One region of the Corynebacterium bovis DSM 20582 genome, then DNA from elsewhere that is predicted to be linked to it. Evidence: predicted binding sites of a transcription regulator. Region 1 holds the regulator's gene; the other holds the start of a gene.
What was found. The regulator LexA, encoded in region 1, represses DNA repair genes until DNA is damaged. The targets are predictions, from matches to a motif close to CGAACANNTGTTCG.

Region 1 (15,703 bases):
GCGGTGAAGGACGGGCTCCGCCTGCTCCGGGAGCTCGGGGCGATCACCGACCCGCGGGCCTCCGGGGACGACGCCGACCGTGCCGGCGGTGCCGACGGCGGTGGTGGGGACACCCGTGACGGCCGCGACGGCGGTGGTGGGGACACCCGCGGCGGCCGTGACGGCGGTGGTGGGGACACCCGTGACGGCCGCGACGGCGGTGGTGGGGACACCCGCGGCGGCCGTGACGGCGGTGGTGGGGACACCCGCGGCGGCCGTGACGGCGGTGGTGGGGACACCCGCGGCGGCCGTGACGGCGGGCGACCGGCGACCACCGGCGGGCCGACCCTCACCACGGTCGGCCGCGACCTCGCCCGGATCCCGACCGACCCGCGGCTCGCCCGGATGCTCGTCGCCGCCCACGAGAACAACGTCCTCGAGCAGCTCGCGGTCATCGTCGCCGCCCTGAGCATCCAGGACGTCCGCGAACGTCCGCTCGAGCACCAGCAGAAGGCCGACCAGCTCCACGCCCGGTTCGCCGGGGACTCCGACTTCACCTCGGTGCTCGCCCTGTGGAACTACCTCCAGGAGAAGCGCCGGGAGCTGTCCGGCAACGCCTTCCGGCGGCTGTGCGGCGCGGAGTTCATCCACTACATGCGGGTGCGCGAGTGGATGGACCTCGTCCGCCAGCTCCTGTCGACGATCCAGGACCTGCGGTGGAAGGTGCCGAACATCCGGCACGTCCGTGACCTCACCTTCGACGACCTCGCCGTCCACGACGAGGCCGTCCACCGGTCGATCCTCACCGGCGTGCTGACCAACGTCGGCATGAAGAACGGCACCGGGCGCCAGTTCACCGGTACGCGGTCCACGACCTTCACGGTGCACCCGTCGTCGAACCTGGCGAAGAACCCCCCGCAGTGGATCATGGCGGCCGAGCTCGTCGAGACGTCGCGCCTGTTCGCGCGCACGGTCGGGCCGATCGCCCCCGAGTGGGTCGAGCAGGTCGCCCCCCACATGGTCCGGTACGTGCACTCCGAGCCGCACTGGTCGTCGTCGCGGGGCGCGGCGATGGTCCACGAGAAGGTGCTCATGCTCGGGCTGCCGATCGTCGCGGACCGGCGGGTGCCCCTGTCCCGGACCGACCCGGCGGAGGCACGGACGCAGTTCATCCGGCACGCCCTCGTCGAGGGCGACTGGACGACGCGCCACGCGTTCTTCCACCGCAACCGGGAGGTCCTCGCGGAGGTCGGGGAACTCGAGGACAAGGCCCGTCGGCGGGACATCGTCGTCGACGACCAGGTGGTGTTCGACTTCTACGACGCCCGCATCCCCGCGGACGTCGTCTCCGCCCGGCACTTCGACTCGTGGTGGAAGAAGGCGTCGCGGCGGGACCCGCACTCCCTCGACATCGACCCGGAGTCCCTCATCGACTCCGACAGCGGTGCCGCGCACGCGCAGGAGTACCCGGACGTGTGGCGGCAGGGCTCGCTGGAGTTCGAGCTCAGTTACGTGTTCAGCCCCGGCGACCCGGACGACGGCATCACCATGCGCGTGCCGTTGCCGCTGCTCGCGACCGTGGACGGGACGGCGATCCAGTGGCTCGTGACCGGGATGCGGCACGAGCTCGTCGTCGCGCTCATCCGGTCGCTGCCGAAGGCACTGCGCACGAGCGTGGTCCCGGCGACGAATTTCGCGACGGCCGCGCTGCGGACGATGGTGCCGTTCGACGGGCCGCTCGACGTCGCGCTGGCGGACGCCCTGCGGTCCCTCGGTGGGCGGGGGATCTCCGCGGGGGACTTCGACTGGGACCGGGTGCCGGGCCACCTGCGGATGACGGTCGCCGCCGTCGACCGGCGGGGGAAGGTCGTCGACGCGGACAAGGACCTCGCGGCGCTGAAGGACCGGTTGGCCGGTGAGGTGACGCAGGCGATCGCCCAGGTCGCGGCCCGGTCCTCCGGTGGTGCGCGGGGGTCGGGGCCGTCGCCGGAGGATGCGGCGCTCCACGGCCGGGACCGCTCCGGGGAGGGCCGGGGAGGGTCCCGACGCGGTCGTCGCCGTGGCGGCCGGGCGTCCGGTGGTCAGGCGGACTCGCGGTCCGGCGGGGCCGCCGGGAGCGGCGGGGCCGGGACCGGGGCCACGTTGGCCCGGGCCGCGGCGTGGACGGCGGACGGTCTCGGGACCGTGCCGGACAGCGTCGACACCGTCGTCGACGGGCAGTCCGTGCAGGCCTGCCCGGCGGTCGTGGCGACCGGGGACGGGGTGGCGTTGACGGCGTTCCCGACCCCGCAGGCGGCGGCGGCCCAGCAGTTCAAGACGGTGCTGGACATGATGGTGGCGGCGTGCACGGTGTCGACGAACCAGATGGTGAAGGGCCTGCCGCTCCGGCAACGCGTGGCGGTGGAGAACTACCCGTCCGGGGGGCCGGAGGCGCTCATCAGCGACGCGCGGGTGGTGGCGTGCCGGGACCTGCTCGACCGGTTCGGCCCGGTCATCCGGGATCCTGACCGGTGTGCCGAGGCGGTCGACGCGGCGCGGCGTCAGGGGCCGGGTCTGGTCCGGCAGACGGTCGTCGCCGTGGCACCGGCGGTGTTGGCGGTGGCGGACATGACCGACGAGCTCGCCGAGTGGACCGGTGAGCCGATCGAGGACATGCGGGCGCAGCTGCGCTTCTACATGGGCGACCACGCTCTGGCGCGGCACGGGGTGGCGCGGCTGCGTCATGTCCCGCGGTACGTCGAGGCGATGAAGGCCCGACTGGCGATGATGGACTCCGACCCGGAGAAGGAGGAGGACCTCGACGCGGAGGTCCGGGAGGCGATGCGGGAGTACGAGCAGACGATCTCCCGGCTCCCGTCCGCCCGGGCCGCGTCTCCCCAGGTCAAGGACGTCCGGTGGCTCATCGAGGAGCTCCGGGTGGCGTTGTTCGCCCAGCATCTCGGGACGGCGACGACCGCCAGTCTCACCCGCGTGAGGAAGGCGCTGGCGAAGCTCGGGTGACGTCCGGGCCGGGTCCGGCCGGGTGCTCCCCCCTGCCGCGCTGTCGCGTCCTCCCCCCCCCGGGCGGGGCGCGCCGTCGCGTCCTCCCCCGCTGTCCGCGCTGTCGCGTCCTCCCCCGCTGCCCGCACTGTCGCGTCCTCCCCCGCTGCCCGCACTGTCGCGTCCTCCCCCGCTGCCCGCACTGTCGCGTCCTCCCTCCCCCGGCGGGGCGCGGCCCTACTGCCCGGCGCCGGCGTCCGCGTCGTCGGGTACAACGTGGCCGTCGTCCTGGTGGGCGACGGCGCGGTGCGCCCGGAGCGAGAGGATCTCCTGTTCGAAGTCCTCGGCGGTGTGGAAGGACTTGTAGACCGAGGCGAACCGGAGGTAGGCGACCTCGTCGAGCTGGCGGAGGGGGTCGAGGATCGCCAGGCCGATCTCGTGCGCCTCGACCTGGGAGCCGTGGGCCGCGCGGATGGACTGTTCGACCTCGTGGGCGAGCCGCTTCAGCGCGTCGTCCGGGACGTCGCGCCCCTGACAGGCCCGCTGGACACCACGGATCACCTTGTCACGGCTGAACTCCTCGGTCACCCCGTTGCGTTTGGTGACGAGGAGGACCGAGCGTTCGACGGTGGTGAAGCGCGTCCGGCAGGTTGTGCACTCGCGGCGGCGACGGATGGCGACGCCGTCGTCGACCGTCCGGCTGTCCACCACCCGGGAATGCTCCGATCGGCAGGACGGGCAGAGCATGGCTTTCCCTTTCTCCGGACACGTCCGGGGTCTCTCACCGACGGCGTCCGGCCGCGCGCTTCAACGCGCCGGACAGGGCCACGGCCACGGGTGGGCACGGTCTCCCGCTGCCACGCGCCCCCGGTCAGCGAACGGACACCACCGGGCGCGTCACGCCGGTCACCGGTCACGACGCACCGGCCACAATCTTCGAGCATCATAGCAGCTCGACGGCCTTCCCCCGCCCGGCCGAGACCGCGCCCGTCCGGGGCCGGCCGGGCCCGCGGACACCGTCGCCCGCGAGCCCGTCCCCGCCGCCGCACCACACCGCTCCAGGCGAACCTGAGCCCCGTCACCTCGCCGGTGCGCGTGACCCTGTCCCCGTCACCTCACCGGTACACGGGGACGGAGAGCACGGCCCCCTCCCCGGGCGCGGACGACCCCAGACCGTTCATCGAGGCGATGCGCGCCATGACGTCCCCCTCCGGCTGACCGGGCGCGACGTCCCGCGCAATGTCCGCGAGGGTCTCCCCGGGGGCGACGGTCACCGAGGACGTCGCGACCGGACCGTCGGCCTGCGGGGCGTCGCCGACCGCGGGCGAGATCCCGACGGCGAGGACGATCCCGGCCAGCCCGACGAGCAGCGCACCGGGGGACTGTGCCACGGCGAGCGCCCGCGCCCGCAGCCTCCCGCTTCTCGTCTGCAGTCCGAACGTGAGATCCTGCCGGCGACCGACGAGCCGGTGACGGCGCTTGTCGACGAGCCCCGGGACATACCCCCGCCCCTCCCCGTAGGTGTTCGAACGCGGTCGACCGTCCGCGTCCCGGCCCGGATGGACCACCGGCGGGCGCGACGGGACCCCGACGGGCCGCGGCAGCACGCCACCCCGCACCGCCGCCGCGGACACGGCAAGAGGCGACCCCACCCCTGCCCGTCGTCCGGATGCGGTCCTGGTCTGCATGGTTGTGATGGTCATTCGTCACTCCTCCGTCGTCATGGTCGGAACGGTTCACGTCCCCACGGCCTGTGCCGCGGTCGACACCGAGTAGATCACCCGGGCCGGACACCGGGAGCGCGGCAGCACCACCATTCGATCGTCTGTTCGCATTCCGGCGTTCGAACGGGAAGTTAGCACGACGCACACCCCGTGTCCACCCCGTCGGCGATATTTTTCGAACACGTGGATGATGACGTGACGGGGGATGTAGTAGGCTGGTCGCAACCCCGACGGGAAGGGAACCCCGGTGGAGCAGAACGGGGGATGGCACCACCGCCGGTCCGCGCACGCGGATCGACGGGCGCCGCACCACCGACACATGACGTCCCTCCCTCCCAGACGGACCAGCGCAACCGGATAAGGACACCTCATGGCAGAACAGCACTCACCCGCGCCGCGGCGCGGACGTCCCCGCAAGGACGCGTCCGGGTCGACGGACTCGGCGACACTCTCGGAACGGCAGCGTCGCATCCTCGAGGTCATCCGGGACTCGACGATCTTCCGCGGCTACCCGCCGAGCATCCGGGAGATCGCCGAGACGGTCGGCCTCCACTCGACGTCGTCGGTCTCCTACCACCTCCGCGAGCTGGAGCGGAAGGGCTTCCTCCGCCGCGAGGGCAAGAAGCCCCGGGCGGTCGACGTCCGCTCGTTCGAGGGCAGCAGCCACGAGATCTCGAACCACACCAAGCCCGGGCGCAGGCCGGCCCAGCGGCAGTCCCCTGCGCCGGTCGACGAGTCGATGCCCACCCCGGCGTTCGTGCCGGTCGTGGGCCGCATCGCGGCCGGGTCGCCGATCCTCGCGGAGCAGAATGTCGAGGCGCACTTCCCGCTGCCGGAGGAGATCGTCGGTCAGGGCGAGATCTTCCTGCTCCAGGTGGTCGGGGAGTCGATGCGGGACGCAGGCATCCTCAACGGTGACTGGGTCGCCGTCCGTTCGCAGAACGTCGCCGAGTTCGGCGAGTTCGTTGCGGCGATGATCGACGGCGAGGCGACCGTCAAGGAGTTCCAGAAGGACAGCGAGGGGCTGTGGCTGATCCCCCACAACGACCTGTTCGAGCCGATTCCCGCCGAGGATGCGCAGATCATCGGCCGCGTCGTCGCGATCCTGCGCAAGGTCTGACCTGCGCAAGGTCTGACAGGGGGGTCATGCCGACCTCTGGGGTCCGGCCCGCCCGTGAGCACACCGCCCCCGGCGGCGCGGTGAGCGCGCCACCCGCGGCGTCGGGTCGCACCGGGTCGCGGGTCCCGCCCCGGGAGACCCTCAGGCCTGCGCCGCCAGGATCGCGGCGGCGGCCTGCCGGGCCTCGTCCGCCCCGTCGGCGTTGACCGCCGCCGCAGCCGCGGCACGGCACGTGGCGAAGTCGACCTCACCGAGGGCCACGCCCACCGCCCCCAACGCCGGGGCGGCCGCGGAGAGCGACGTCACACCGAGGCCCGTGAGCACGCAGCCCAGGGCGGGATCCGCCGCCGCCTCGCCGCACACCCCGACAGCCGTGCCCGTCGACGCACCGGCCCGGCACGTCTCGTGGATCAGACGCAGCACCGCAGGCTGCCACGGATCAGTCAGGTGCGCCAGGGACGGGGACAACCGGTCCGCCGCCATCGTGTACTGGGTGAGGTCGTTCGTCCCGATCGAGACGAAGTCGAGGTACGGCATCATCCGCTCCGCCATGAGCGCCGCCGCGGGAACCTCGACCATCGCGCCCGGGGTGAGCCCCCGCTCCCGGCAGAGCTCCGCGAACCAGCGGGCCTCCGCCACCGTGGCCACCATCGGCGCCATGACCCACGTCTGGGCGTCCGCCGACCGGTCCGCCCGCACGAGAGCCTCCGCCACGCCGTCCAACTGACGCTCCAGCAGGGCCCGGTTGTTCCGCGCGATCCGCAACCCCCGCACACCGAGCGCCGGGTTCTCCTCCTCCTCGGCGTTGACGAACGGCACCGGCTTGTCCGACCCGGCGTCCAGCGTCCGGATCACGACCTTCCCGTCGGGGAACGCCGACAACACCTCCGCGTACCGGTCGGCCTGCTCGTCGACCGTGGGTTCCGTCGTCGCACTGAGGAACCCGAGCTCCGTGCGGAACAACCCGATGCCCTCGGCGACCGACGCCGCCGCCTCCCGGGCCGCGTGCCCGTCCTGGACGTTCGCGAGCAGCTGCACCCGGTGACCGTCCGACGTCGCCGCCGGGCCGGTCCACGCCGCGACAGCCGCCGCGCGCCGCCGCGACTCCTCCACCTTCTGCACCGCGACCTCCGGGTCGACCCCGGTCGTCACGGCCCCGTCGCCGCCGTCGACGAGCACCGGGACCCCCGGGGCCACGGCGTCGACGGCATGACCCGCCGCCACGATGCACGGCAGGTCGAGCTGCCGCGCGATGATCGCGGTGTGGCTCGTCGCGCCCCCCTTGCGCGTGACGACGGCGTGGATGAGCGCGGTGTCCAACGTCGCGGTGTCCGCCGGTGCGAGGTCGTCGGCGAACAGGACGCTCGGCACGTCGACGTCCGGGATGCCCGGTTCCGGCTCCCCCCGCAGCTCCGCCAGCACCCGGTCCCGCACGTCACACAGGTCCGTCACCCGCTCCGCCATGACGCCGCCGGCCTTGAGGAACAGCTCCACGAAGTCGTCGGTCGCCTGGCGCACGGCGTAGAGGTTCGTCTGACCCCCGCGGACCGACGTGCGGACCTTCCGCGCCCACGCCCGGTCCCGGGCGATCGTGACCGTCGCCGTGAGGACCTCGGCCGCGTGCCCCTGTGCCGCCGCCGCCCGCTCCTCCAGGCGGGAACACACGACGTCCACCGCGCGGGTGAACGCCTCGAACTCCGCCTCGCGGCGGTCCTCCGGGACCATCTCCCCCGGCTCCGGCAGCGGCGGGCGCTCGGTGACCCACGCAGCCGGCCCGAAGGCCACCCCGGGGACGACGGGCTTTCCGGTGTACACGGTCTCCGTGGTCGGTCGGTCGGTCATGGGTGAGGCCTCTTCCTTTCGTGAGCCCGGGGTCCTGTCGTGGACCCGGGTGCCGGGGTGCCGGGGGTGCCGGGCGGGTGCCGGGTGGGGACCGGGGACGACGGCGCCATGTCCGGGGACACCGACCCGGTCCGTGCGGCCGCCCGGGGGCCCGGATGTCCGGATGTCCGGTTTCCGGACATCGTCCACGCCCGGCGTCCGGCGCGGTCACCCGACGCATCGCCGCCGCCTCCGGGGGGGGGGCGACGGTCCTCCCCGACACGATACGCGGGGCCGGGGCACCCCCGCACCACCCGCTCACCACCCCCTACCCGGTCCGGTGTCACGGCAGGTCACACCGCCCGCCCCCGGGGCCGGCCGCCGACACGCCCCGGTCACGGTGGCCGTCGGCCTGCGCGCCGGCACCGCCCGTCAGGCCCGTCCACCGCAGTCACGCTCCCCCGTTCGGCGGCCCCCGTCGTCCGCCCCTCCTCACCACACCCACGGACCGCCCCACCCCCGGGTCCGTGCCCCCCGACCACACCCGAACGGGCGTGATCCCGGTCAACGGATCTGCGTCGGGACCCCGCCACCCTTAGGATCGTGCGGTGGTCGTCCTCCCTCAAGGACCCCCAGACACCCCCGATGACACCCTGATGACGGCATGTCCCCTGCTCGGGGGTCGTCCCTCCCCGCGCATCCGGACACCGGCGGTGCGCCCAGCCCACCCGACGACAGGACCTCCCGTGCACTCAGACGAACGCCGCCGCCAGATCGCCTCCCTCACCGCCGTCCACGGACGGGTGACCGTTGTCGAGCTCGCCGAACGGTTCGGGGTGACACCGGAGACGATCCGCCGGGACCTCACGATCCTCGACGACGACGGGGCCCTCCACCGCGTCCACGGTGGCGCGGTGCCCACGAACAGCTTCCAGACGACGGAGCTGTCCATCGAGGCGCGGCGGCACGCCGCCACCGAGGCCAAGGTCACGATCGGCCGGGCCGCCGCGGCGTTCCTGCCCGGCGACGGGGGCTCGGTGTTCCTCGACGCCGGCACGACGACCGCGATGCTCGCCCACTCGATGTCCGAGGCGGCCCCGGTCCACCGGTCGATCGTCACCAACAGCCTGCCGACCGCCGTCCGCCTCACCGCCGCCGGGATCGCCGACGTCCAGCTGCTCGGCGGCGAGGTCCGGCCGATCACCCAGGCCGTCGTCGGGGACACCGCGCTGCGCAGCATCGGGGTCATGCGCGCGGACGTCGCCTTCGTCGGGACGAACGCGCTCACCATGGACCACGGGCTCTCGACCGCGGACGCGAAGGAGGCGGCCCTCAAGCGGGCGATGATCACGAACGCCCGCAGCGTCGTCGCCATGTGCGACTCGACGAAGTTCGGCCGTGACTACCTGGTGAGTTTCGCCGGGGTGGGCGACATCGACGTCCTCGTCACCGACAGCGGTGCCCCGCAGCAGTACGTCGACGCCTTGACCGCCGCCGGAGTCGAGGTCGTCGTCGCGGAGTGACCGGTCCCCGGGCCGTGGGTTACCCTTGACGCATCCCCCTGAGCCGGTCCCGCCCTGTCGCGGGTGCCGGCTCATTCGACAGAAAGGACTCATCATGGCCACCAAGACCGTGACCGTCGGCTCCACCGTGGGCCTCCACGCCCGTCCCGCCACCCTGATCTCCGAGGCCGCCGCGAAGTTCGACGACGAGATCCTGCTCACCCTCGTCGGTGACGACGACGCCGAGCCGGCCGACGCCGGGTCCTCCCTCATGATCATGGCGCTCGGCGCCGAGCACGGCGACAGTGTCACGGTGACGTCCGAGGACGCCGACGCCGTCGACGCGGTCGCCGCGCTCATCGAGAAGAACCTCGACGACGAGTAGACCGCCCCCGGGCCCGACCCCCCGGGCCCGACCCCCCGGGCCCGCACCCCCCCCGGCCGGTGGCCGGGGCGGCCCTCACCCCCGGCGGAACTCGTCGACCTCGGCCGCGATGACGGCCGGGAGCCGCACCTCGACGACGGTGCCGTCGTCGGTGTACTCCTCCCGCACCACCGTGCCCCGGGTGTGGAGCCGGGACACGACGTCGCCCCGGTCGTACGGCACGAGCAGCTCGACCGTCGTGTCGAGCGCGTTGAGGTGCATCTCCAGCCGCGTCTCGAGCTCGTCGACCCCCTCGCCCGTCGCCGCCGAGACGAACACGACCTCGGCCCTGTCCGCGAGGGCGCTGCGCAGCTCCGCGAGCACGAGCGGGTCCGCGACGTCGATCTTGTTGACGACGATGATCTCCGGCGGCGCCTCCTCCCCGGTCTCCGCGACGAGGTCGCCGATGACCGAGTTCACGGCGGCGATCTGCGCGAGCGGGAAGGGGTCCGAGCCGTCGACGACGTGCAGCACGACGTCGGCGGCGAGCACCTCCTCCAGGGTCGAGCGGAAGGCCTCGACGAGCTGCGTCGGCAGGTGCCGCACGAACCCGACCGTGTCGGAGAACACGACGTGCCGACCGTCCGCGAGCTCGGCCCGCCGCGTCGTCGGGTCCAGGGTGGCGAACAGGGCGTCCTCCACGAGCACCCCGGCCCCGGTCAACGCATTGATGAGGGAGGACTTCCCCGCGTTCGTGTAGCCGGCGATCGCGACCTGCGGGACCGTGGACTCGTCGCGACGCCGCCGCTTCGTGTCACGCGCGGTCTTCATCCCGGCGATCTCCCGCCGCAGCCGCGCCATGTCCTGGCGGAGGCGGCGCCGGTCCGCCTCGATCTTCGTCTCACCGGGACCACGGAGGCCGACGCCGCCGTTCGACCCGGCCCGGCCGCCGGCCTGCCGCGACAGCGCCCCGCCCCACCCGCGCACGCGGGTGATGAGGTACTCCATCTGCGCGAGGGCGACCTGCGCCTTACCCTCGCGGGATTTAGCGTGCTGGGCGAAGATGTCGAGGATGAGCATCGTGCGGTCGATGACCTTGACGTCGAGGGCCTTCTCGAGGGCGATCATCTGCCCGGGGCTGAGCTCGCCGTCGACGACGACGGTGTCGGCCCCGGTCTCGACGACGACGTCACGCAGCTCGTCGACCTTCCCGGACCCGATGAACGTCGCGCTGTCCGGCTTGTCCCGGCGCTGGTAGAGCATGTCCGCGACCTCGGAGCCCGCCGTCTCGGCGAGCGCCCGCAGTTCGGCGAGACTGGCCTCGATCTGGGCCGTCGACCCCTCGGTCCACACGGCGACGAGGACGACCTTCTCCAGGCGGAGCTTGCGGTACTCGACGTCGTAGCCGTCGGACTGTTCGGTCGTGTGGACGTTGCTGCTCCGGGACAGGCGCCGGAGGCTCGACCGGGCCTCGAGGTCGAGTTCACCCACCGTGGGGGTGTGGTCCGCTCCCGGGCGGGACGACGACGGGAGGGACGTGGGCATGGTGTCGTTGCTGTGGGTCATTACCTGTCATTTCTACACGGTCACCAGGGCAGGTGACGCCGCGGACCCCGGGACGGGGCCGGCCGTCGGGGTGTGGGTGGTGCCCGGGGTGGGCCCGGGCGCTGCCCGGCGTGGGGCGTGGGTGGTGCCCGGGCGGGGACCGTCGGGGCGCGGGGCGCGCGCCGGGTCGTCACCGCGACCGGTCCGGCAGGGTTCGAGTCGGGGACGTCGACGGGTTAGAGTATTGGACATGATTCCCGAGCTTCGAAGCGTCGGTCTGGACTACCCGCGCTGGCAGGACGCCCTGGAGGCCGCGTACGGATCGGGCATGTTGACGGTCTCGGGCGAGGTGCGCGGCGGACAGGTCCTCCAGTACGACGACCCCGGCGGTGCGCGCATGGTGATCCTCGCCGTGCCCCCGTACGGCACGTTCGCCAGCTACGTCGACGGCTCCCCCGTCACCGCCCACGTGACGATGCTCACCGACATCGTCGGTCTCGTCGAACTCGTCGACGACTCCCCCTCCCTTCAGGTCGCCGCCGCCGACGCCCCCGTCACCGCCACCGTCACGGCGACCGTGGCCCAGGGCCCGGTGCTCGCGGACGAGGACCCCCTCCAGTACCAGCCGCTCGCCCTCACGGCCCTCGCCTCCTCCCTCCGCGTCCTCCCGGACGTCGCCGCCGCCGAGGCCGAGGGCCTGACGGTCGGGACCGTCGAGTCCTCCGGTGCCGCCGCCCTGAACTCCGGGGCGGTCGCCCCGCACGCCGGCGCGACGGTGACCGTCGAGGTCGCCGACGCCGCGCGGCGCACGACGACCCTCACCGGCCAGGACTTCTGGCACTGCACCGTCACGGCCCCCTTCCCGTTCACGGTCGTGGTGCCCGCCGACGACTCCCCCTCGGCGACCGCCCCCGCACCGGGGACCGTCCTCACCGGTGAGGTGCAGTTCACCGCCACGACGGTGGACGGTGCCGGGTGCGGCGGAGGGTGCGGCGGCTGCGGATCCGGGGGGTGCGGGTGTGGCTGAGATGCACCCGCCGGCGATCCCGGGGCCCCCACGACCGGCGGCGCGCCGCCGCAGCCTCGACCTCGGCAGCCGGGCCGCCTGGCTCGTGGCGATGGTCGCGCTGTCGGTCGTGCTCATCTCCCTGTTCCGGGTCTACGGTGCCGTCATCGCCGTCGCCGCGGTCGTCATGTGGATGGTCGTCGTCAGTCAGCGTGACACCGACCGCGAGATGGACCCGATCCGGCGGTCGATCACCCTGTCCTCCCACGACATCGCGACGACACTCGCCGAGTGGCGGGACTTCTGCACGTCCGACCGCACGGAGTGCCGGGTGGACCGCACCCACCACCGTCCGGAGCTGCTGAACCCGGACAGCCGCGTCGCCAGCGTCGTCGAGTTCCACGAGGCCGTCGGCCGCGCGCAGGACTTCCTCGACCGGCTGCCGGCGGAGACCCGCCACGCGCGGACGGTCAACCGGCTGCGGGACCTCCTCGCCGAGACCGACCGCCACGCCGCGGACATCGACGCCCTGTGGCACCGGGCGCGGCGCGACGCCTCCCGCCCCGCCTGACGGCGGCGCCGACGCCCCCGCCGTCCGCCCGGACGGTCAGCGACGCCGACACCGCGGTGCCCGGCGGCTCACCCGGCCAGGACCGCGGGGTCGACGGTCGTGGCGAAGACGATGCGCGACGGTCCCCGCAGCGTCGACCCGGTGATCCCCTCGTCGTTCCCCTCGACCGTGACCGAGACGACGCCGCCGGGCACGTGGACGTCGACCGTCCCCGTCCCATCCCCGGCGTCGGCGAGTGCGGCGACCGCCGCCGCGACCGTCCCCGTCCCGCACGAGAGCGTCTCCCCGACCCCCCGTTCATGGACGCGCATCCGCACGGCCCCGTCGGCGAGGGCGGTGACGACCTCCACATTCACCCCGTCGGGGAAGAACGCCTCGTCGTGGGTCACACCACGGTCGAGGGGCAGGTCCGCGAGGTCCCCCGCGGTGAGGCCCGGGACCACCGCTGCGAGGTGGGGGTTACCCATGTCGACGGCCAGGCCCGCGATGTCACGGTCCCCCACGGTGCACGTCGAGACGCCGGTCACCGCGGGCACCCCCATGTCGACCGAGACGTCGGCGGACACGTCGTCCGCGGAGTGCACCCGCAGGGTCCGCGCCCCCGCGCGCGTGCCGACGGTCACCTCCGTGCCCCCGGGACCGGCGTCGCCGAGGAGGCCGCGGGCGTGGAGGACGTGGCCGAAGACGCGCACACCGTTGCCGCACATCTCGGCCGTGCTGCCGTCCGCGTTCCGGTAGTCCATGAACCAGGAGTTGTCGTCGAGCCCGTCGGGCACGGCGTCGAGCACCCCGGCCCGGACGAGGGCCCCGCACGTCGCGACGCGGATGAGCCCGTCGCCCCCGACGCCACGGTGCCGGTCGCACAACCCACGGACCAGCTCCGGGGTCACGTCGACCAGGACGTCGGGGTCGGGGACGACGACGAAGTCGTTCCCGGTGCCGTGCGCCTTGACGACGGTCAACGCGGTGTCGGTGCGGTCGGCGGACCCCGCGGGGGACCCCCGGCGGGGGTCCGGCGTCGGGGCGGTGGAGGTGTGCGCGTCAGTCATGGGGACGATCCTAGCCACCCGCCCGGGGACCATCGCCGGCGTCCTCGTGGCCCCCGGTCCCGCCCGGGTCCGCCGGGTCGACCCGGTCCGCGCGCGCGAGCACGTCGAGCACGCGGGTCACGACGTCCGGCGCGTCGGCGGGCACCCAGTGGATCCGGGGGTCCCGCCGGAACCACGACCGTTGGCGGCGGGCGTAGCGGCGGGTCCCGGTGACGGTCGCCTCCACGGCCTCGTCGAGGGTGAGCCGGCCGTCGAGGTGGTCGAGGACCTGGGCGTAGCCGATCGCCTGCCCGGCCGTCGACGTCCGCGTGAGCCCCTGCCCCCGGAGCCGGACGACCTCCCCGACGAGGCCGGAGTCCATCATCGTCATCACCCTGTCGTGCAGCCGCGGGGAGAGCCAGTCCGCACCGGCCTCGAGGCCGACGACGGTGGTGCCCCACCGGGGCGGCCGGTCCTTCGGCGGTTGCGAGGCGGCGAACGGGCGCCCGGTGAGCTCGATGACCTCGAGGGCCCGGACCGTCCGCCGGGGGTCGTGGCGCTCGATGACCGCCGCCGCGGCTGGGTCCCGACGGGCCAGGACGTCGTGCAGCCCCGGTGCGCCGAGGCGCCGGAGCTCGTCCTCCCAGCGGGCCCGGACGGTGGGGTCCGTCGGCGGGAGGTCCCAGTCGTCGACGAGGGCCTGGTAGTACATCATCGACCCGCCGACGATGACCGGGGTCCGGCCGCGGGCCATGATCTCCTCGACCGCCGCGCACGCCAGGGGCCGGTAGGTGCCGACGGACGCCGTGGCGGTGACGTCGAGGACGTCGAGGAGGTGGTGGGGCACCCCCTCCCGCTGCTCCGGGGGCAGCTTCGCGGTCCCGATGTCCATGCCCCGGTAGAGCTGCATCGAGTCGACGTTGACGATCTCGCCGTCGACGGCGTGGGCGACGGCGAGGGCCACCGCCGACTTCCCCGCGCCGGTGGGGCCGACGACCGCGACGGGGCGGGGCCCGCGCGGCCGCCCGGGCCCGTGGTGCGGGGGCGGCGGGGTGTCCGGACCGGGGTGTTCTGCCATGCGGCCAGTGTACGAACCGCCCGCGCCCGGGACACGGTGAGGTCCCGCCGGTCCGTGCCGCACCGGGTGCGGGGCGGCCCCGGTCACCGGCACCCTCCCCCGCGCACGCCCGTCTGCCATAATCAGTGTCTGGTGTGGAGCACCCGGACGCGCCGTCCCGGATCACCGGTCCCCGGCCGGGCCCCGGCGTCGTCCCCGCTCCACCTGTGAGAGACCGGCCCCGTCCCGGGGGCCGCCCGGCACCCGCGTTCCGCCGGCGCCGTCGACGACGAAGGACACCGAAGCACCATGACCACCTCCTCCCCGGACCCGAGCACGGACGCGACGGACGCGAGCCCGCAGGACGCCCCGGACGTGAGCACGGACGCGGCCCCGCAGGACGCGTCGGGCACGCAGCAGACCCCGGCCGCCCAGGCCCCGCAGGAGACCCCGGCCGCGCAGGACGCCCCGGCCGCCCAGGCCCCGCAGGAGACGCCGGCCGCCCAGGACGCCCCGGCCGCCCAGGCACCGCAGCAGACCGCGACCGCCCAGGACACGCCGGTCCCGCAGCAGACGCCGGCGTCGTCCCCGGCACCCCGCCCGGGCCCGACCCCCGGCATGATGCCCGGGGCCCGTCGGGGGACCCCCGCCCCGGCCGCGGCCCGGAGCGACCGCACGGCGGCACCCCGACCGGTGACGGTGCCGTCCCTCACCGGCGGCGACCCGTCCCGGTTCGGGCGGGTCGACGACGACGGCACCGTGTGGCTCCGTGGAACCGACGGTGACCGGCGCATCGGCCAGTGGCGCGCGGGCACCCCGGAGGAGGGCCTCGCCCACTTCGCCCAGCGTTTCGACGACCTCGTCACCGAGGCGGCGCTGCTCGACACCCGGCTCGCCTCCCACCCCGGCGAGGCCGCCCGGATCCGCCGGGACGCCACCTCCCTCCGGGAGTCCCTGCCGACGGCGTCGGTGATCGGCGACCTCGGGGCACTGGACACGTGGCTCGC
Region 2 (15,703 bases), 740 kb from region 1:
CCGGCCCCCGAGCCGTCACCGTCCGCACCGGCGCCCGACGCCCGCCCCAGCGCCACGGCCTCCGGCACGGGTGCGCGTCGAACCCCCTCCAACCCCCGCTCCAGGTAGGCGTTCGCCCGGTCCGCGATCCGGGACGTCGCGTCCGACCCCGCCGGACCGCCCGTCGGCGGGTTGTACTTGAACCCCCCGTCGCGCGGCGGGTTGTGGGACGGCGTGACGACGATCCCGTCCGCCCGCCCCGCATCCGTGCCCGTCGGGCCGCCGGGGAGCCGCCGGTTGTACTCGAGGATCGCGAAGGACACCGCCGGGGTCGGGGTCCAGGACCCCCGGGAGTCGACGTACACCTCCACGCCGTTACCGGCCAGGACCTCCAGGGCCGTCATGTGCGCCGGCTCCGACAGCGCGTGCGTGTCCCGGCCGATGAACAACGGCCCGGTGATCCCCTGCTCCCGCCGGTGGTCCACGATCGCCTGCGTCGTCGCGAGGATGTGGTCCTCCGTGAACGCGCCCGTCAGCGACGACCCGCGGTGACCCGACGTACCGAAGACGACCCGCTGGTCCGGGTCCGACGGGTCCGGGTGCCGGTCGGTGTAGGCGCGCAGGAGGGCGTCGATGTCGGTGAGATCGTCCGCGGTCGCGGGGGTTCCGGCCCTGGGGTGCATGGAGGTCTGGCCTTTCGTCGGGGCGGTCGGTACACCTCCAGGGTGCCCCAGAGTCGGCTGCCGCGCGAGGGAGGGGTGCGGGGGCTGTGGACAGTCGGGATGGGGTGGGGTGGTCAGCGGGTGCGGCGGCGGAAGTAGACCTGCTTGCGGAGGCGTGCGACGGTGGAGCCGTCGTCGTCGACAATGGACGACTCGAACCAGCGGAGGTACTTCTCACCCCCGGCGGTTTCGCGGCGCACCTCCTCGACGACCTCGTCCGGGAATTCCATCACAGCCGTGACACGGCCGCGGCCGGGCTTGACGAAGGCGATCTGCGTCTCCGTGTCCCAGATGCGATAGTCCGATCCGAGCCGCTGCATCCCCATGAGCACGTAGAACGGGTCGGTCATCGACAACATCGTGCCGCCGAACACCGTACCGAGCGCGTTCGCCGTGACACGGTTGAGCCGGTGCGTGACGACGACCCGCGAGCCGTCATCGGCGAACTCCCGGAGCCGGACCCCGGCGCCGAGGTACGGGGGCCAGATTCTCATGAGCACGCGTAACTGACGCGGAGTGAAAGCCATGTCACAACTGTAACGGGTGTGACGGGGGCAACGGGTGGCGTGGGGGCGGCGGGGTGGCGTGGGGCGATGGGAGCGGGCGGGCGTGACCGGCGGGGCACCCCTCCCCGCCTCCCCCTACCCCGGAACGTCGAAACCCCCCTGACCTCGTGCCGGTCAGGGGGGCTGTCAGTGGAGCCGCCGGGAATTGAACCCGGGTCCTTCGCAACCTCGCCAGGGCTTCTCCGTGCGCAGTCCGCTCCATCCCTGCTCGGCTCTCCGGGTCACGCGGACCAGCCCGGACGATGAGCCCAGCCGCCTGCAGATGTCCCGCGCGGCCCAGACGGCGCAGCCGCGCGGCGAGTCCCCTGAACGATGCCGGTGACCGGGTCGGGGACGTACCCGGGCCGACAGACACGCGTCGCTGCTTAGGCAGCGAGGGCGTAGTCGCGCTGAGTGTTCTCGGCGCTTATCAGGTTGCTGCGACGCTTACGGTGGTCTCCAGCCTGCACCGGCACGCTTCCCCTGGCTCAATCAACGAAGTCGAAACCATGTCGGCCCCGTCACCTGCCGCGGAAAGCACTCGGCAGGATGAGTCAGTCTATTCCCTCCGGACGACGACACGCAACCGGCCCGGTGGGTGGCGGTAGACGGGCTTTTCGGGGGGTGGGCGCAGATCCCTGGCCGGCGGGCGCCTCCCCCTTCCCCGGCACCATCCCCGCCCGTCAGCTCCCTCCCGTCAGCACCCCCGCCCGTCAGCTCCCTCCCGTCAGCACCCCCGCCCGTCAACTCCCCGCCACCATCTCCGCCCGTCAGCTTCCCGCCACCATCCCCGACCGTCAGCTCCCCCACCACCATGCCCACCACCATCCCCGCCCGTCAGGCCGGAATCCCCAGGTAATGATGTATATGATCGACATCACAATCCCTTCCTCACCCCCGAATTAACCCCTTCCACCTGCAACAACAGCAGCATGAGCGAGCACGTGCCGGGCGATGGGCGTCGAACATATTTGCACATCCGGCGCGAGTGCAGTAGCATTGCAGCAGACCGACGGGAACGGGGACCCGGGGCCGGTAGAGGGCGGCGCCGCGGGGCACGAGGCGGGAACGGGGAAGGAGGGGCACGATGTCACAGCAGATCCGGCGGACACGCACGGAGCGGACGGAACAGACGGTCGCGCCGGTGGACACGCCGACGACCACCACGCAACGGTTCGCCGAGGGCGTGGAGCTGGTCGCGACGGGACTACGGATGCTCGCCGACCTCGGTGATCTGTCCGTCGCCGACGCCCCGGCGCTGCTGTCGCACATCATCCGCCTGGAACACGTGGTCACGGCGAAAGCGGTCGTGGACCTGCGGACGACCGATCTCGTGGTGCGCGCCCGGGCCGCGGACCGGCAGGGCTCGTCGAAGCCGGTGGACTTCCTCGTGGAGTCGCTGGGGCTGTCCGTCCGGGAGGCGAACGAACGGCTGCGCGCCCGTGACCTGCTCATGAAGCCGGTCGACCCGCAACCGGTGGCCCTCCCCGAGGACGCGCCCGACGAGGACCTCCAGGCCGCGCGGGAGGCCGCACTCGAGCAGGCCCGGCAGGAGAACGCGCTCAGGGAGAGGAACACGGCCACGACCGTCCTCGCCAACAGGAGGGTTCTCGACGGAACCAGCCGGGCGGTCCCCGTGGGGATCGCCACCCTCGCCGGGGCGGCGGCGGAGACGTGTCGGCTCGTCCGCGGTGCGCGGCTCAGCACGCAGGACGTCGTATCCCGGGTGCTGAACAGCGCAACCGCCCCGGTGCCGCCCGGATCGGCGGCCCCGGGCGCGACCGGCAACCGCCGTACCGCGCGGGGACTTGTCGACGGAGCCAACCGGGAGGCACCGCGCGATCTCATCGAGGCGACCCGGAAGCGCACCTGCAGCGTGAGCCGCACCGGGTCGGACGGCATGCAGCGGCTGACGCTCAGCCTGCCTGAACACCTCATGGCCGTCGTCACCGCGTTCCTGGCCACCGCCGGCGCACCCGGGTCCGGTATGGCGCCGGGGCCGGCGGCAGGCGGTGCGGGCGCGGGTGACGCGGGCGCGGGTGACGCGGGCGGTGCGGGCGCGGGTGACGCGGGGGCCGGCACCACGGCCCCGGCAGACGGGACCGGCACCCGTGGCCCCGGGAACCACGGCCGCGACCACAACCGCGACCTGCGGAACCGTGGTCAGCGGTGGGCGGACGCGATCGTGCGGGCGTGCCGCGCGGGGGCGGCGGACACCACGGAGTCTCGACCCGTCGCCTCCCTGCTCGTGTCCACGACCCGCCGGGAACTCACCGAGGCCGTCACCGCGCCGACCCGGCCGCTGCTGCTGACCTCCACCGGTCACACGTTGAGCTGGGCGGAACTCGTGTCCGTCGGGCTGACCACGCAGTGGCTCGAGGCGATTCACGACGGGAACGGCCGGGTCGTCGAACTCCGGACCAACGGGCGGCTGGCGACCGCGTGGCAACGCGCCGCACTGTTCGCCTACCAGGGCTGTTGCGCCCACCCGGGATGCGAGGAACCGGCCTCCCGGACCCAGGCGCACCACGTGAGGGCCTGGATCGCCGGCGGGCGGACGGACGTGGAGAACCTGCTCCTGCTCTGCCCCCGGCACCACGTCGACAACGACGACTCACGCTCGCGGGCGACCCGCGGATACGCCGACATCGGCCCCGGAGGGGAACCCGTCTGGATTCCCCCGGCCGGCCACGACCCGGGGAGACGACCACGGCCGAACACCTCGCCGACAGCCCTGGCTGCGGCCGGTGCCCGCATCCGCGCGGGCGAAGCGACCGAACCGGTGGGAGGTGGCGCACGATGACGCCCGCGACCGGTCAGTCCTGCTCGCCCTCGATCACGTCCGGTCGGTGCTGCTCGCCGGCGCCCGCGTCCCACTCCCGCTTCCGCGCCTGGGACTGCCTGTGCCTGCGCAACGAGAGCACACCGATGACGACGCCCACCACCACCGGGACCCACACCCGCTCGTACTCCACGAGCAGCTGCACCCAGCCCGGCGCCGTCCACTCCGGCCACGGGATGTCCGGCCAGGGAATGTGCGGCCACGGGATCGAGGGCCACGTGATGTGCGGCCACGGGATCGAAGGCCACCTGATCTGCGGCAACGTGACGTCGGGCACCAGCGGCGCCAGCCACCGGTGCACGGCCTCGGACACCACGCGGAGGACAGGCAGCACCACCAGAAGGAACAACGCCCACCCGCCCTTGCCCAGCCCGGCCGCCAACGGGTACGCCACCCGCTTCCACGGCGACGCCTCCATCTCCCGGTACCGCGACCACGCCCTCGACCCCTCCGGGGGTTCGACGAGGACCACGCCGTCGTCGTCCCGCAACCGCACCTCCCGGACCCAGCGACCGAGGAAGCCCACCTCGATGTCGAGGAACGGCCGGCCGCGGCCCTGTTTGGCGAACCCCTTCGTGTCGACCTCGGGGTCCAGGGGGACCTTCTGGTTGATGACGTGCTTGATGCGGGCAGTCACCTCACCGTCACGGAGGACGAGGATGTGGGTGTCCGATGCCTCCGGGAAGTCCGGATCGACGTCCCTGAGTTCGGCACTGGTGCCGACGTGCAGGTCGATACGTCCGAGGGTCGCGTGGTCGAGGCTCCAGGACTCCAACACGTCAGCCCGTGATGCCCTTGACGCGACGGCCCAGCTCGCGGGTGACCTCACGCTCCTCCGTGCGGCGCTTGATGTCCTGGCGCTTGTCGTACGCCTGCTTACCCCGCGCAAGTCCGAGCTCCACCTTGAGCCGGCCGTCGACGAAGTACAGCTCCAGCGGGATGAGCGTGTTGTTGCCGTCGCGGACCTTGCCCATGAGGGAGTCGATCTCCCGGCGGTGGAGCAGCAGCTTGCGCGTCCGGCGCGGCGCATGGTTCGTCCACGTCCCGTGGGAGTACTCCGGGATGTGCAGGTTCCTCAGCCACACCTCGCCGTCGTCGATCGTCGCGTAGGCGTCGACGAGCGACGCCTTCCCCTCGCGCAACGACTTCACCTCGGTGCCGACGAGCGCGACGCCGCACTCGAGGGTGTCGAGGATCGTGTAATCATGACGAGCCTTCCGGTTCGTCGCGACGACGGGCCGGGTGTTCTTCTTCCGTGCCTTGGACATGGGGACACGGTACTACCGTCCCTACCGCTTGACGTACCAGCGGAGGGTGATCTGCGCCGTGACCGCCGCGACGACCGCGCCGACGACGACGATGACCGGGCTGACGAGCCAGATGTCGGCACTGGTGATCCGCGCGATGAGGTTCGAGTCGTACAACGCCCGCAACGCCCGGTCGAGCACGAACACCTTGCCGAGGAACATGCCCGCCACCGCGATGACCGACCCGATGACCGAGGCGACGATCGCCTCGAGCACGAACGGGGCCTGCGTGTACCAGCGGGAGGCGCCGACCATCCGCATGATGCTGATCTCGTGCCGCCGCGTGAACGCCGCGATCTGGACCATGTTCATAATGAGGAAGATCGCCGCCACCGCCTGGATCGCGGCGACGATGAAGCTCGCGTTGCGGATCGCGTCGAGGTTGCGCGTCGCCCCACGCAGATCGTCACCCTGGTCCACGACCGTCGCGACACCCGGCATGTCCCGCACCGCGTCGACCGGGCCCGTCGTCAACGGGTCGGCGAGGCGCACGTGCAGCGCCGCCGGGAGCGCGTCCGGCGACGTCTGGGCGACCAGCTGCGGGTCCGACTGGCCGAAGAGCTGGCGGAAACGGTCGAAGGACTGCTCACGGTTACGGAACGTCACCCGCTCCACGCCGCCGTCGGACTCGAGCTTCTCCTTGACGGCCCGGCACTCGTCCGAGCTGCAGTCGTGGTCGTTCGCCGACACGTCACCGTCGAACTGGATCATGACCTCGATGCGGTCGAGGTAGATGTCCTTCGTCTCATTCGTCATCGTCGTGATGAGGACACCCGTCGCGAGCAGCGCGAGCGAGATCGCGGTCGTGATGATCATCGCGACGGTCATCGTGGCGTTACGGCTGAGGCCGGCGACGGCCTCCCGGACGACAAATCTCGTTTTCATGCTCTCCCCTTACCGGCCGACGCCGTACACACCGTGGGAGTCGTCACGGACCACGCGCCCGTTCGACAACTCGATGACCCGCTTGCGCATCGAATCCACGGCGACGTCGTCGTGCGTCGACATGACGACCGTCGTTCCCGTGGCGTTGATCCGGTTGAGCAGCAGCATGATCTCCGAGGACGTGTCTGGGTCGAGGTTGCCCGTCGGCTCGTCGGCCAGGAGGACCAGCGGCCGGTTCACACTCGCCCGGGCGATCGCCACCCGCTGCTGCTCGCCACCCGACAACTCGTGCGGCATCCGCGTCTCCTTGCCCTCCAGGCCCACGAGACGCAGCACCTCCGGCACCGTCTCGACGATGTCCGACCGGGACGACCCGATGACCTCGAGGGCGAAGGCGACGTTGTCGAAGACGTTCTTCTTCGGCAGCAGCCGGAAGTCCTGGAACACGTACCCGATGCGACGACGCAGGTGCGGGACCTTCCGACGCGGCATCGTGTTCACGTGGTAGCCGGCGACGTGGAGGTCGCCGGAGTCGACGTCCTCCTCGCGGAGCATGAGCTGCAGGAACGTCGACTTCCCCGAGCCCGACGGGCCGATGAGGAAGACGAACTCGCCCTTGCCGATCTCCACACTGATGTCCGACAGCGCCGGGCGCGTCGACGTCCGGTAGCTCTTGGTGACGTGCTCGAATGTGATCACGGCAGCTACTCTAGCGAAACAGTTGTGACAGGTGAAACCTTATGTGGCATTTGTTTCGACAGGGAATGTCCCGCCGACTGTGCTAGCGTGCACGATTACTGTCACTGGCGCCACACCACGGAGGACCCCCATGACGAAGGACTCCCGCGAATCACGTCCCGCCCGGCCCTCAGGGTTCCTCGGCGTCGTCGAACGGGTGGGCAACGTCCTGCCCGACCCGTTCTGGCTGTTCGTCATCCTCGGCGGGGTGGTGCTCGTCCTGTCGTGGATCGGGTCCGTCGCCGGACTCTCCGCGGACGACCCGCAGTCCGGCAAGACCATCCACATCGAGAACCTGCTCTCGTCGGACGGGCTGTCCCGGATCGTCACCGAGACCGTGACGAACTACACGTCGTTCCCGCCGCTCGGGCTCATCATCACGGTGATGCTCGGCGTCGCCGTCGCCGAACACTCCGGGCTCATCAGCGCGGTCGTCCGGGCGATGGTCGCCAGGGTCGGGCCCCGCACGCTCACCTTCGCCGTCGCCCTCGCCGGGGTCACCGGCTCCGTCGCGTCCGACGCGGTGTACGTCATCCTCATCCCGCTGGGCGCGATGTCCTTCCGGGCACTCGGCCGCTCCCCGATCGTCGGCGCGATGGTCGCCTTCGCGGCCTCCTCCGCCGGGTTCAACGCGAGCCTCGTGCTCAACGTCACCGACGTCCTCCTCGGCGGGATCTCCACCTCGGCGGCGCAGCTCGTCGACCCCGGCTACGCCGTCTCCCCGCTGGCGAACTACTTCTTCGTCGTCGTCTCGTCGTTCATCCTCGCGGGCATCATCACCGCCGTCACCGAGCTCTTCGTCGACCGGAAGGCCCACGAGCTCGTCGACCACGACCTGATCAGCTACGAGGAGGTGTCCATCGCCAACGCCCCGGGCAACACCGCGGGCAGCGGGGACAGCGCGGAGCGGGACAAGACCCGGGAGGACCTCCACGCCGACCTCGCGCTCGACCGGACCGAGGTGCGGGGACTCGCGGCCACCGGCGTCGCGGCGCTGATCCTCGCCGCCGTGTACGCCGCGCTGCTCACGATCCCCGGCTCACCGCTGCGGGGGCCCGGCGGGTCGATCATGGACAGCCCGCTCATCTCGGACGTCGCGGTGCCGATCGCCATCGGGTTCTTCCTCCTCGGCCTCGTCTACGGGGCGGTGACGGGGACGGTGCGGTCGGCGTCGGACCTGCCGGAGATGATGGCCCGGGGCATCCGCACGCTCCTGCCGATGCTCGTGCTGTTCTTCGCGATCTCGCAGTTCCTCGCATGGTTCCAGTGGTCGAACATCGGCTCGTGGCTCGCCGTCCGCGGCTCCGAGCTGCTGCAGAGCTGGCACCTCCCGACGGTCCTGCTCTTCGCCGGGTTCGTGCTGCTCGTGACCGTGCTCAACCTGCTCATCACGTCCGGCTCCGCGCAGTGGGCGCTCATGGCGCCCGTCATCGTGCCGATGATGATGTACCTCGGCGTCTCCCCCGAGGCCACGCAGATGCTCTACCGCATCGGGGACTCGCCGACGAACATCATCACGCCGATGAGCCCGTACTTCGCCCTCGCGCTGACGTTCCTCCAGCGCTACTACCGGCCCGCCGGGGTCGGGACGCTCATGTCGCTGGCCATCCCGTTCTCGGTGAGCATGCTCGTCGGCTGGTTCATCGCGTTCGTCGTCTGGTGGGCGCTCGGCATCCCGCTCGGCCCCGGCTCCCCGATGAGCTACCCCGGCTAGCGAGCGCCAAAAAAAACAAGCACTGCGCGTACCGGAAAGGCCGGTAGGGTGAAATGAAGGACCATCACGGTCATCACCACCACCCCACGAAACCGGAGCGCACGTGACCACCTTCGACCTGGACGCACACACACCACCACCGGACACCACCGACGTCGAGGCGTCGGTCCAGAAGGCCATCCACCGGGCCGAGAAATGGCTCGCCGTCGAGGAGACCTCGTCGTCGACGAAGCAACTCGCCGCCATGGTCCACGACCCCGACGGCGTCGAGTTCACCTTCGCCTTCGTCGACCGCGTCGCCCGCCCCGAGGACAACCGGGTCGCCGCCCGCGAGTTCGCGAAGATCGCCCACCCGCTCACCGGCTCCCGCACCCCGGCGTTCCTCGGGCTGCTCGACACGGTCCTCGTCACCGTCGGCGCCGTCGCCGCCCCCCTCCTCCCGAACATCGTCATGCCCGTCGCCCGGCGCTACCTCCGCGCCGTCGTCGGGCACCTCGTCCTCGACGCCGAGTCCGCCGCCCTCGACCGGATGCTCGACGACGCCCGGAACCGGGGCTTCCGCCTCAACCTCAACATGCTCGGCGAAGCCGTCCTCGGCGAGGCCGAGGCGCAGAAACGGCTCGACGACATCACCGACCTCCTCCGCAACCCGCGCGTCGACTACGTGTCGGTGAAGGCCTCCGCCGTCGTGTCCCAGCTCAACCACTGGGACCTCGACGGGTCGACGGAGCGCCTCAAGGACCGGCTGCGCCCCCTCTACCGGCAGGCCCTCCGCCGCGACCCCCACCCGTTCATCAACATGGACATGGAGGAGTACAAGGACCTCGAACTCACCCTCCGCCTGTTCACCGAACTGCTCGACGAGGAGGAGTTCCGCGGCCTCGAGGCCGGCATCGTCCTCCAGGCGTACCTCCCCGACACCTTCGACGCCCTCACCCACCTCGCCGCCTTCGCCCGCGACCGGGTCGCCCGCGGCGGGGCGCCGATCAAGGTGCGCATCGTCAAGGGCGCGAACCTCTCGATGGAGCGCGTCGACTCCGAACTCCACGACTGGCCCCAGGCCCCCTACCTCACGAAGGCCGAGGTCGACGCGAACTACGTGCGCCTCCTCGACTGGGTCCTCCGCCCCGAGCACGCCGACCACATCCGCATCGGCGTCGCGTCGCACAACCTCTACCACGTCGCCCTCGCCCACGAACTCAGCGTCGCGCGGAACGTCGAGCACCAGATCGACGTCGAGATGCTCCAGGGCATGGCCCCCGCCCAGGCCGAGGCCGTCCGCGAGGTCACCGGCGACCTCATCCTCTACACCCCCGTCGTGCGCAGGGAGAGCTTCGACGTCGCCGTCAGCTACCTCGTCCGCCGGCTCGAGGAGAACGGCGCGAAACAGAACTTCCTCTACGCCCTGTTCACCCCCGAGGACGACGACGACACCGGCCAGACCCCGATGCAGGCCCAGGAGCAGCGCTTCCTCAACTCCGTCCGCGACCGGTGGACGACCTTCGCCGGGCCCCGGCGCGACCAGGACCGGACCGCCGAGGCCCGGGACCACCGCGGCGTCCGCTCCGACGGCATCCCCGGCAACTTCGTCAACGAACCGGACACCGACCCCTCCCTCCCCGCGAACCGGGCCTGGGCCCGTGGCATCGTCGACCCGGCCAGCGACCCCGGCCCCGCGCAGACCCCCGTCGTCACCGACCCCGACCGGATCGACGCCCACGTCGCCCGCTGCGTCGCCGCCGGCGAGGAGTGGGCCCGCCGCAGCGGCGCCGAGCGCGCCGCCCTCCTCGACCGGGCCGCCGACGCCCTCGCCGACAACCGCGGGCGTCTCATCGCCGCCGCCGTCGCCGAGGCCGGCAAGACCGTCGGCGAGACCGACGCCGAGGTCTCCGAGGCCATCGACTTCGCCCGCTACTACGCCGAGTCCGCGCGCGCCCTCGACCACGTCACCGGCAGCGAGTTCCACCCGTACCGGTGCGTCGTCGTCACCCCGCCGTGGAACTTCCCGCTCGCGATCCCGATGGGCGGCTGCTTCGCCGCCCTCGCCGCCGGCGGCTGCGTCATCCTCAAGCCCGCGCCGCAGGTCCTCCGCATCGCCGAGGAGTTCACCGACGTGCTCCGCGGGGCGGGGGTCACCGAAGACATGCTCCAGCTCGTCAACGCCGACGAGGGCGACGCGGGCCGCCGCCTCATCTCCCACCCGGACGTCGGGAGCGTCATCCTCACTGGCGCCTCCGAGACGGCGAAGCTCTTCCGCGGCTGGCGGCCCCGCATGGTCGTCAACGCCGAGACGTCGGGCAAGAACGCGATCATCGTCACGCCCGCCGCCGACCCGGACCTCGCCGTCGCGGACATCTACCGCTCGGCCTTCAGCCACGCCGGGCAGAAGTGCTCCGCCGCGTCGCTCATCATCACCGTCGGGTCCATGGGCGAGTCCGAGCGGTTCATGAACCAGCTCGTCGACGCGGTGCGCAGCATCCACGTCGGCCGCGGCAACGACCTGTCGACGTGGATGAACGGGCTCATCGAACCGCCCGGGGAGAAGCTCCTGCGCGGCCTCACCCGCCTCGACAAGGGCGAACGGTGGCTCGTCACCCCGCGGAAGCTCTCCGCGGACGGCACCCTGTGGAGCCCCGGCCTGCGCGACGGGGTGAAGCCGGGGTCGTGGTTCCACACCCACGAGTGCTTCGGCCCGGTCGCCGGGATCATGCACGCCCGTGACCTCGACGAGGCGATCGAGTGGCAGAACTCCACCGGGTTCGGCCTCACCGGCGGCATCCACACGATCGACCGCGACGAGGCCGCGTACTGGCGGGAACGCGTCGAGGTCGGGAACGCCTACGTCGAACGCGGCATCACCGGCGCGATCGTGCAGCGGCAGTCCTTCGGCGGGTGGAAGAACAGCTCCATCGGCGGCGGGGCGAAGGCCGGCGGCCCGAACTACGTCGCCCAGCAGGGCGTGTGGCGGGAGGGGGACGTCAACTCCCTCGTCCCCGGGACGCTGCCGACGACCATCACCCAGCTGCTCCGTGAGTTCCGCGGGCTCGGCAGCCCCGTGCTGTCGACGGCGGACACCCAGTGGCTGCGCCGCGCCGCCGAGTCGGACGCCCACGCCTGGTCGACGGAGTTCGGCGTCGAGCACGACAACACCGCCCTCGTCACCGAGTCGAACGTCTTCCGCTACCGGCCGCTGCTCACCCCCCTGCGCATCCGCGTCCACGCCGACGCCGCGCCCCGGGACGTCCTGCGGCTCCACCTCGCCGCCGCGATCACCGGGACGGAGATCGACGTCTCCTCGACGGTCGAGACCGCCGCGTCGATGGGCGAGCTGGGGATGCGGTTCCGCACGTGCACCGACGAGGAGTTCGCCGCCGCGGTCGCCGTCTCCCCGTCGACACGGGTCCGGGCCGTGGGCACCGCCCCGGACGGGCTGTACGAGGCCGCCGTCGAGTCAGGCAGCGTCATCCTCGACCAGGACGTCCTGCCGGACGGCCGCCGCGAGCTCCTGCCGTTCCTGCTGGAACAGGCCGTGTCGACGACGGAGCACCGCTTCGGCTACATCCACGGGCTCACTCCGTAGCCTGGCTCTGGGCCATGCGCCACCGGATGCCGGCCTCGAGCAGGCCGTCGATGTCCCCGTCGAGAACCTTCGACGGGTCGTTGACCTCGTAGTTCGTCCGCAGGTCCTTGACCATCTGGTAGGGGTGCAGGACGTAGGAGCGCATCTGGTTGCCCCACGAGTTCGAGCCGTCGCCGCGGAGGGCGTCGAGCTCGGCCTCCTCCTCCCGGCGCTTGCGCTCGAGGAGCTTCGCCTGGAGCACCCGCATGGCGGAGGCCTTGTTCTGGATCTGGGACTTCTCGTTCTGGCAGGTCACGACGATGCCCGTGGGGACGTGCGTGAGCCGCACCGCCGAGTCGGTCGTGTTGACCGACTGCCCGCCGGGGCCCGACGACCGGTAGACGTCGACGCGCACCTCGTTCTCGTCGATGTCGATGTGGTCCGTCTGCTCGACGACGGGCAGGACCTCGACCTCGGCGAAGGACGTCTGCCGCCGGCCCTGGTTGTCGAACGGGCTGATCCGCACGAGGCGGTGCGTGCCCTGCTCGACGGACAGCTCGCCGTACATGTACTCCCCGTGGACGACGAACGTGCCGGACTTGATGCCGGCCTCCTCCGCGTAGGAGATGTCGTAGACCTCGACCTTGTGGCCGTGCTTCTCCGCCCAGCGGGTGTACATCCGCATGAGCATCTCCGCCCAATCGGCGGCGTCGACCCCGCCGGCGGCGGAGCGGATCGTGACGACGGCCTCGCGGGAGTCGTACTCCCCGGAGAGCATCGTCGTCACCTCGAGGGACTCGATCTCCGCGCGGAGTTCCGCCCGCTCGGCGTCGGCGAGCTCGGTCGCCTCCTGCGCCTCCTCGGCGTCGGCCTCCTCCGCCATGTCGTACATGACCGGCAGGTCGTCGAGGCGTTGCCGCAGGCCCGTGACCTTCCGGAGGGTCGCCTGGGTGTGGCTCAGCCGGCTCGTCACGGTCTGGGCGTGGTCGGGGTCGTCCCACAGGGTGGGGTCGGCCGCCTGATCCTCCAGCTCACGGACGCGGCTGGACAGCTCATCGAGGTCGAGGACCTTCTCGATGGTCGTGAGCGTGGAGTCGAGGTCGGCCAGGTCTGAGCTAACGTCCGGGTGCATGGTGGACGAGTTTACCCGGAGGTCCGGACTGCATCCCGGGCAGACCCGGTGCACAATGGTGGCATGAGCGAACCCCACGAGCCGATCCCGCAGGAGATGATCGACGCGATCACGAAGACCTTCGTCATCTCCCACGCGGACGACCCGGACGACCGGCTGGCCCGCGCCCTGGTCTACAACGCGGGCCGCCTCGCCTGGCGCATGCGGGAGGCCGGCCTCACCACCGAGTACAAGACCAGCGTCTCGGACGTGGTGACCGCCGCGGACCGGGCGGCCGAGGGGTTCGTCGCCGGGGCGTTGCGCGCGCTGCGCCCGGACGACGGCCTCCTCGGGGAGGAGGGGGCGGCCTCCCCGTCCGCCTCGGGCCGGGTGTGGGTCATCGACCCCGTCGACGGGACGTACAACTTCACGACGGGGTCGGACTACTGGTGCTCGGCCCTCGCCCTCGTCGACGGGGACCCGGACGAGGTCGCCGACGACCGCGGCGGCCGGCTCCTCCTCGGGGCCGTCCACCGCCCGGCGATGGGCTACACGTGGTTCGGCGGGCCCGACCACCCCACGACCCGCGACGACCGGCGGTTGACCGTGCCCGACGTCGCCGCCGGGGAGACGTGCCTCGGCGGGTACCTCCGCCCCGCCGACATGACCGTGCCCGCGGTCCGCGACCCCTGGGTCGCCTGCGTGGAGCAGTTCGCGACGTGGCGGATGCTCGGCGCGGCGTCCGTCGACCTCGGTGACGTCGCCGACGGGCACACCGGCTGCTGGCTCCAGGCCTCCGTGAAGTCGTGGGACTGGCTGCCCGGCAAGGCCCTCGTCGAGGGGGCCGGGGGTGTGTGCCGCCGCGTCACCGCCGCCGGCCGGCAGTGGTCCGTCGCCGGCGCCCCGACCGCCGTCGACGCCGTCGTCGACACCCTCACCCGGCACTCCTGACCCCCACCCCCTCCCCTCACCCTCCGCACCACCCTCCGCATCACCGAAGGAGACAACCGTGACCAACACCATCCCGGTGTCCGACGACCTCACCCTCGCGCTGTCGCTCGCGTCGACGGCGGACACCATCACGATGAACCGCTTCGAGGCGGCCGACCTGAAGGTGGAGACGAAGCCGGACCTCTCCCCCGTCTCCGACGCGGACACCGCGACCGAGCGGGAACTGCGCCGGCTCCTCGAGGCCCACCGCCCGGACGACGCGATCCTCGGCGAGGAGTTCGGCGGCGACGTCGAGAAGGTCGGCCGCCAGTGGGTCATCGACCCCATCGACGGCACGAAGAACTTCGTCCGGGGCGTGCCCGTGTGGGCGACGCTCATCGGCCTGCTCGTCGACGGGGTCGCCACCGTGGGCGTCGTCTCCGCCCCGGCCCTCGGCCGCCGCTGGTGGGCCGCCGCCGGGATGGGCGCGTGGCGGGACACGTCCGTCGGCTCGCTCGACTCCGGCCCGTCGCGGCTCGAGGTCTCCGGCGTGAAGGACGTCGCGGACGCCTCGCTGAGCATCTCCAGCCTCCTCGGCTGGGAGAAGATCGGCCGCCGGGAGCAGCTCGTCGCCCTCGGCGACCGGACGTGGCGGCTGCGCGGCTTCGGGGACTTCTGGTCCTACTGCATGGTCGCCGAGGGGGCCGTGGACATCGCCGCCGAGCCGGAGGTCTCCCTGTGGGACCTCGCGGCGCTCGACGTGCTCGTCCGCGAGGCCGGCGGCCGGTTCACCTCGGTCGACGGGGAGGACGGCCCCGGGCACGGCTCGGCCGTCGCGACGAACGGGCTCCTCCACGACGCCGTGCTCGGCGCCCTCGGTCAGAGCGCCAGGTAGACCGTCTCGAGGTACTCGTCGATCCCCTCGAAGCCGCCCTCGCGGCCGATCCCGGACTGCTTGACCCCGCCGAAGGGGGCCGCCGCGTCGGAGATCACCCCGCGGTTCACGCCGACCATCCCGGCCTGCACGGACTCGGCGACGTCGAGGGTCTCGGGGAAGCGCTCACCGAAGACGTACGCGGCGAGGCCGAAGGGGGTGTCGTTGGCGACGCGGACGGCCTCCTCGTCGCTCGCGACCGTCTGGACGGGCAGGACGGGGCCGAAGATCTCCGTGTTCGCGATCGTCGAGTCCGGCTCCACCCCGGTGAGGACCGTCGCCGGGTAGTAGAACCCGGCGGGGTCGACGGCCCCCTCCGCGGTGGTCACCCGCTCCCCGCCGAGGACGGCCGTGGCCCCCTCGTCGAGGGCGGTGTCGACGAGGTCGGCGATGCCGTCACGCTGCTCGGCCGACACCATGGGCCCGAGCGTGGTCGC

Region 2: a site for LexA is predicted at 2,209-2,222, ahead of CBOVI_RS07965 (HNH endonuclease signature motif containing protein). Genes of this name have one in related genera too.

Annotation. Positions count from the first base shown of each region.
Region 1 covers NZ_CP047187.1:1,215,155-1,230,857, reverse strand. Annotated here, with positions in the region: gene hrpA (ATP-dependent RNA helicase HrpA) at 1-2,979, shown strand, start outside; gene nrdR (transcriptional regulator NrdR) at 3,196-3,705, opposite strand; gene CBOVI_RS04855 (LysM peptidoglycan-binding domain-containing protein) at 4,074-4,661, opposite strand; gene lexA (transcriptional repressor LexA) at 5,053-5,802, shown strand; gene CBOVI_RS04845 (phosphoenolpyruvate--protein phosphotransferase) at 5,944-7,644, opposite strand; gene CBOVI_RS04840 (DeoR/GlpR family DNA-binding transcription regulator) at 8,370-9,146, shown strand; gene CBOVI_RS04835 (HPr family phosphocarrier protein) at 9,241-9,510, shown strand; gene hflX (GTPase HflX) at 9,586-11,034, opposite strand; gene CBOVI_RS04825 (hypothetical protein) at 11,285-12,061, shown strand; gene CBOVI_RS04820 (hypothetical protein) at 12,054-12,611, shown strand; gene dapF (diaminopimelate epimerase) at 12,680-13,660, opposite strand; gene miaA (tRNA (adenosine(37)-N6)-dimethylallyltransferase MiaA) at 13,671-14,717, opposite strand; gene CBOVI_RS04805 (DUF349 domain-containing protein) at 15,315-15,703, shown strand, end outside.
Region 2 covers NZ_CP047187.1:1,959,432-1,975,134, forward strand. Annotated here, with positions in the region: gene pgm (phosphoglucomutase (alpha-D-glucose-1,6-bisphosphate-dependent)) at 1-662, opposite strand, end outside; gene CBOVI_RS07955 (DUF4442 domain-containing protein) at 776-1,195, opposite strand; RNA gene ssrA (transfer-messenger RNA) at 1,395-1,766, opposite strand; gene CBOVI_RS07965 (HNH endonuclease signature motif containing protein) at 2,334-4,049, shown strand; gene CBOVI_RS07970 (hypothetical protein) at 4,063-4,866, opposite strand; gene smpB (SsrA-binding protein SmpB) at 4,868-5,356, opposite strand; gene ftsX (permease-like cell division protein FtsX) at 5,378-6,280, opposite strand; gene ftsE (cell division ATP-binding protein FtsE) at 6,290-6,979, opposite strand; gene CBOVI_RS07990 (AbgT family transporter) at 7,110-8,732, shown strand; gene CBOVI_RS07995 (proline dehydrogenase family protein) at 8,836-12,312, shown strand; gene prfB (peptide chain release factor 2) at 12,302-13,423, opposite strand; gene CBOVI_RS08005 (inositol monophosphatase family protein) at 13,487-14,353, shown strand; gene hisN (histidinol-phosphatase) at 14,412-15,227, shown strand; gene CBOVI_RS08015 (NAD-dependent succinate-semialdehyde dehydrogenase) at 15,212-15,703, opposite strand, start outside.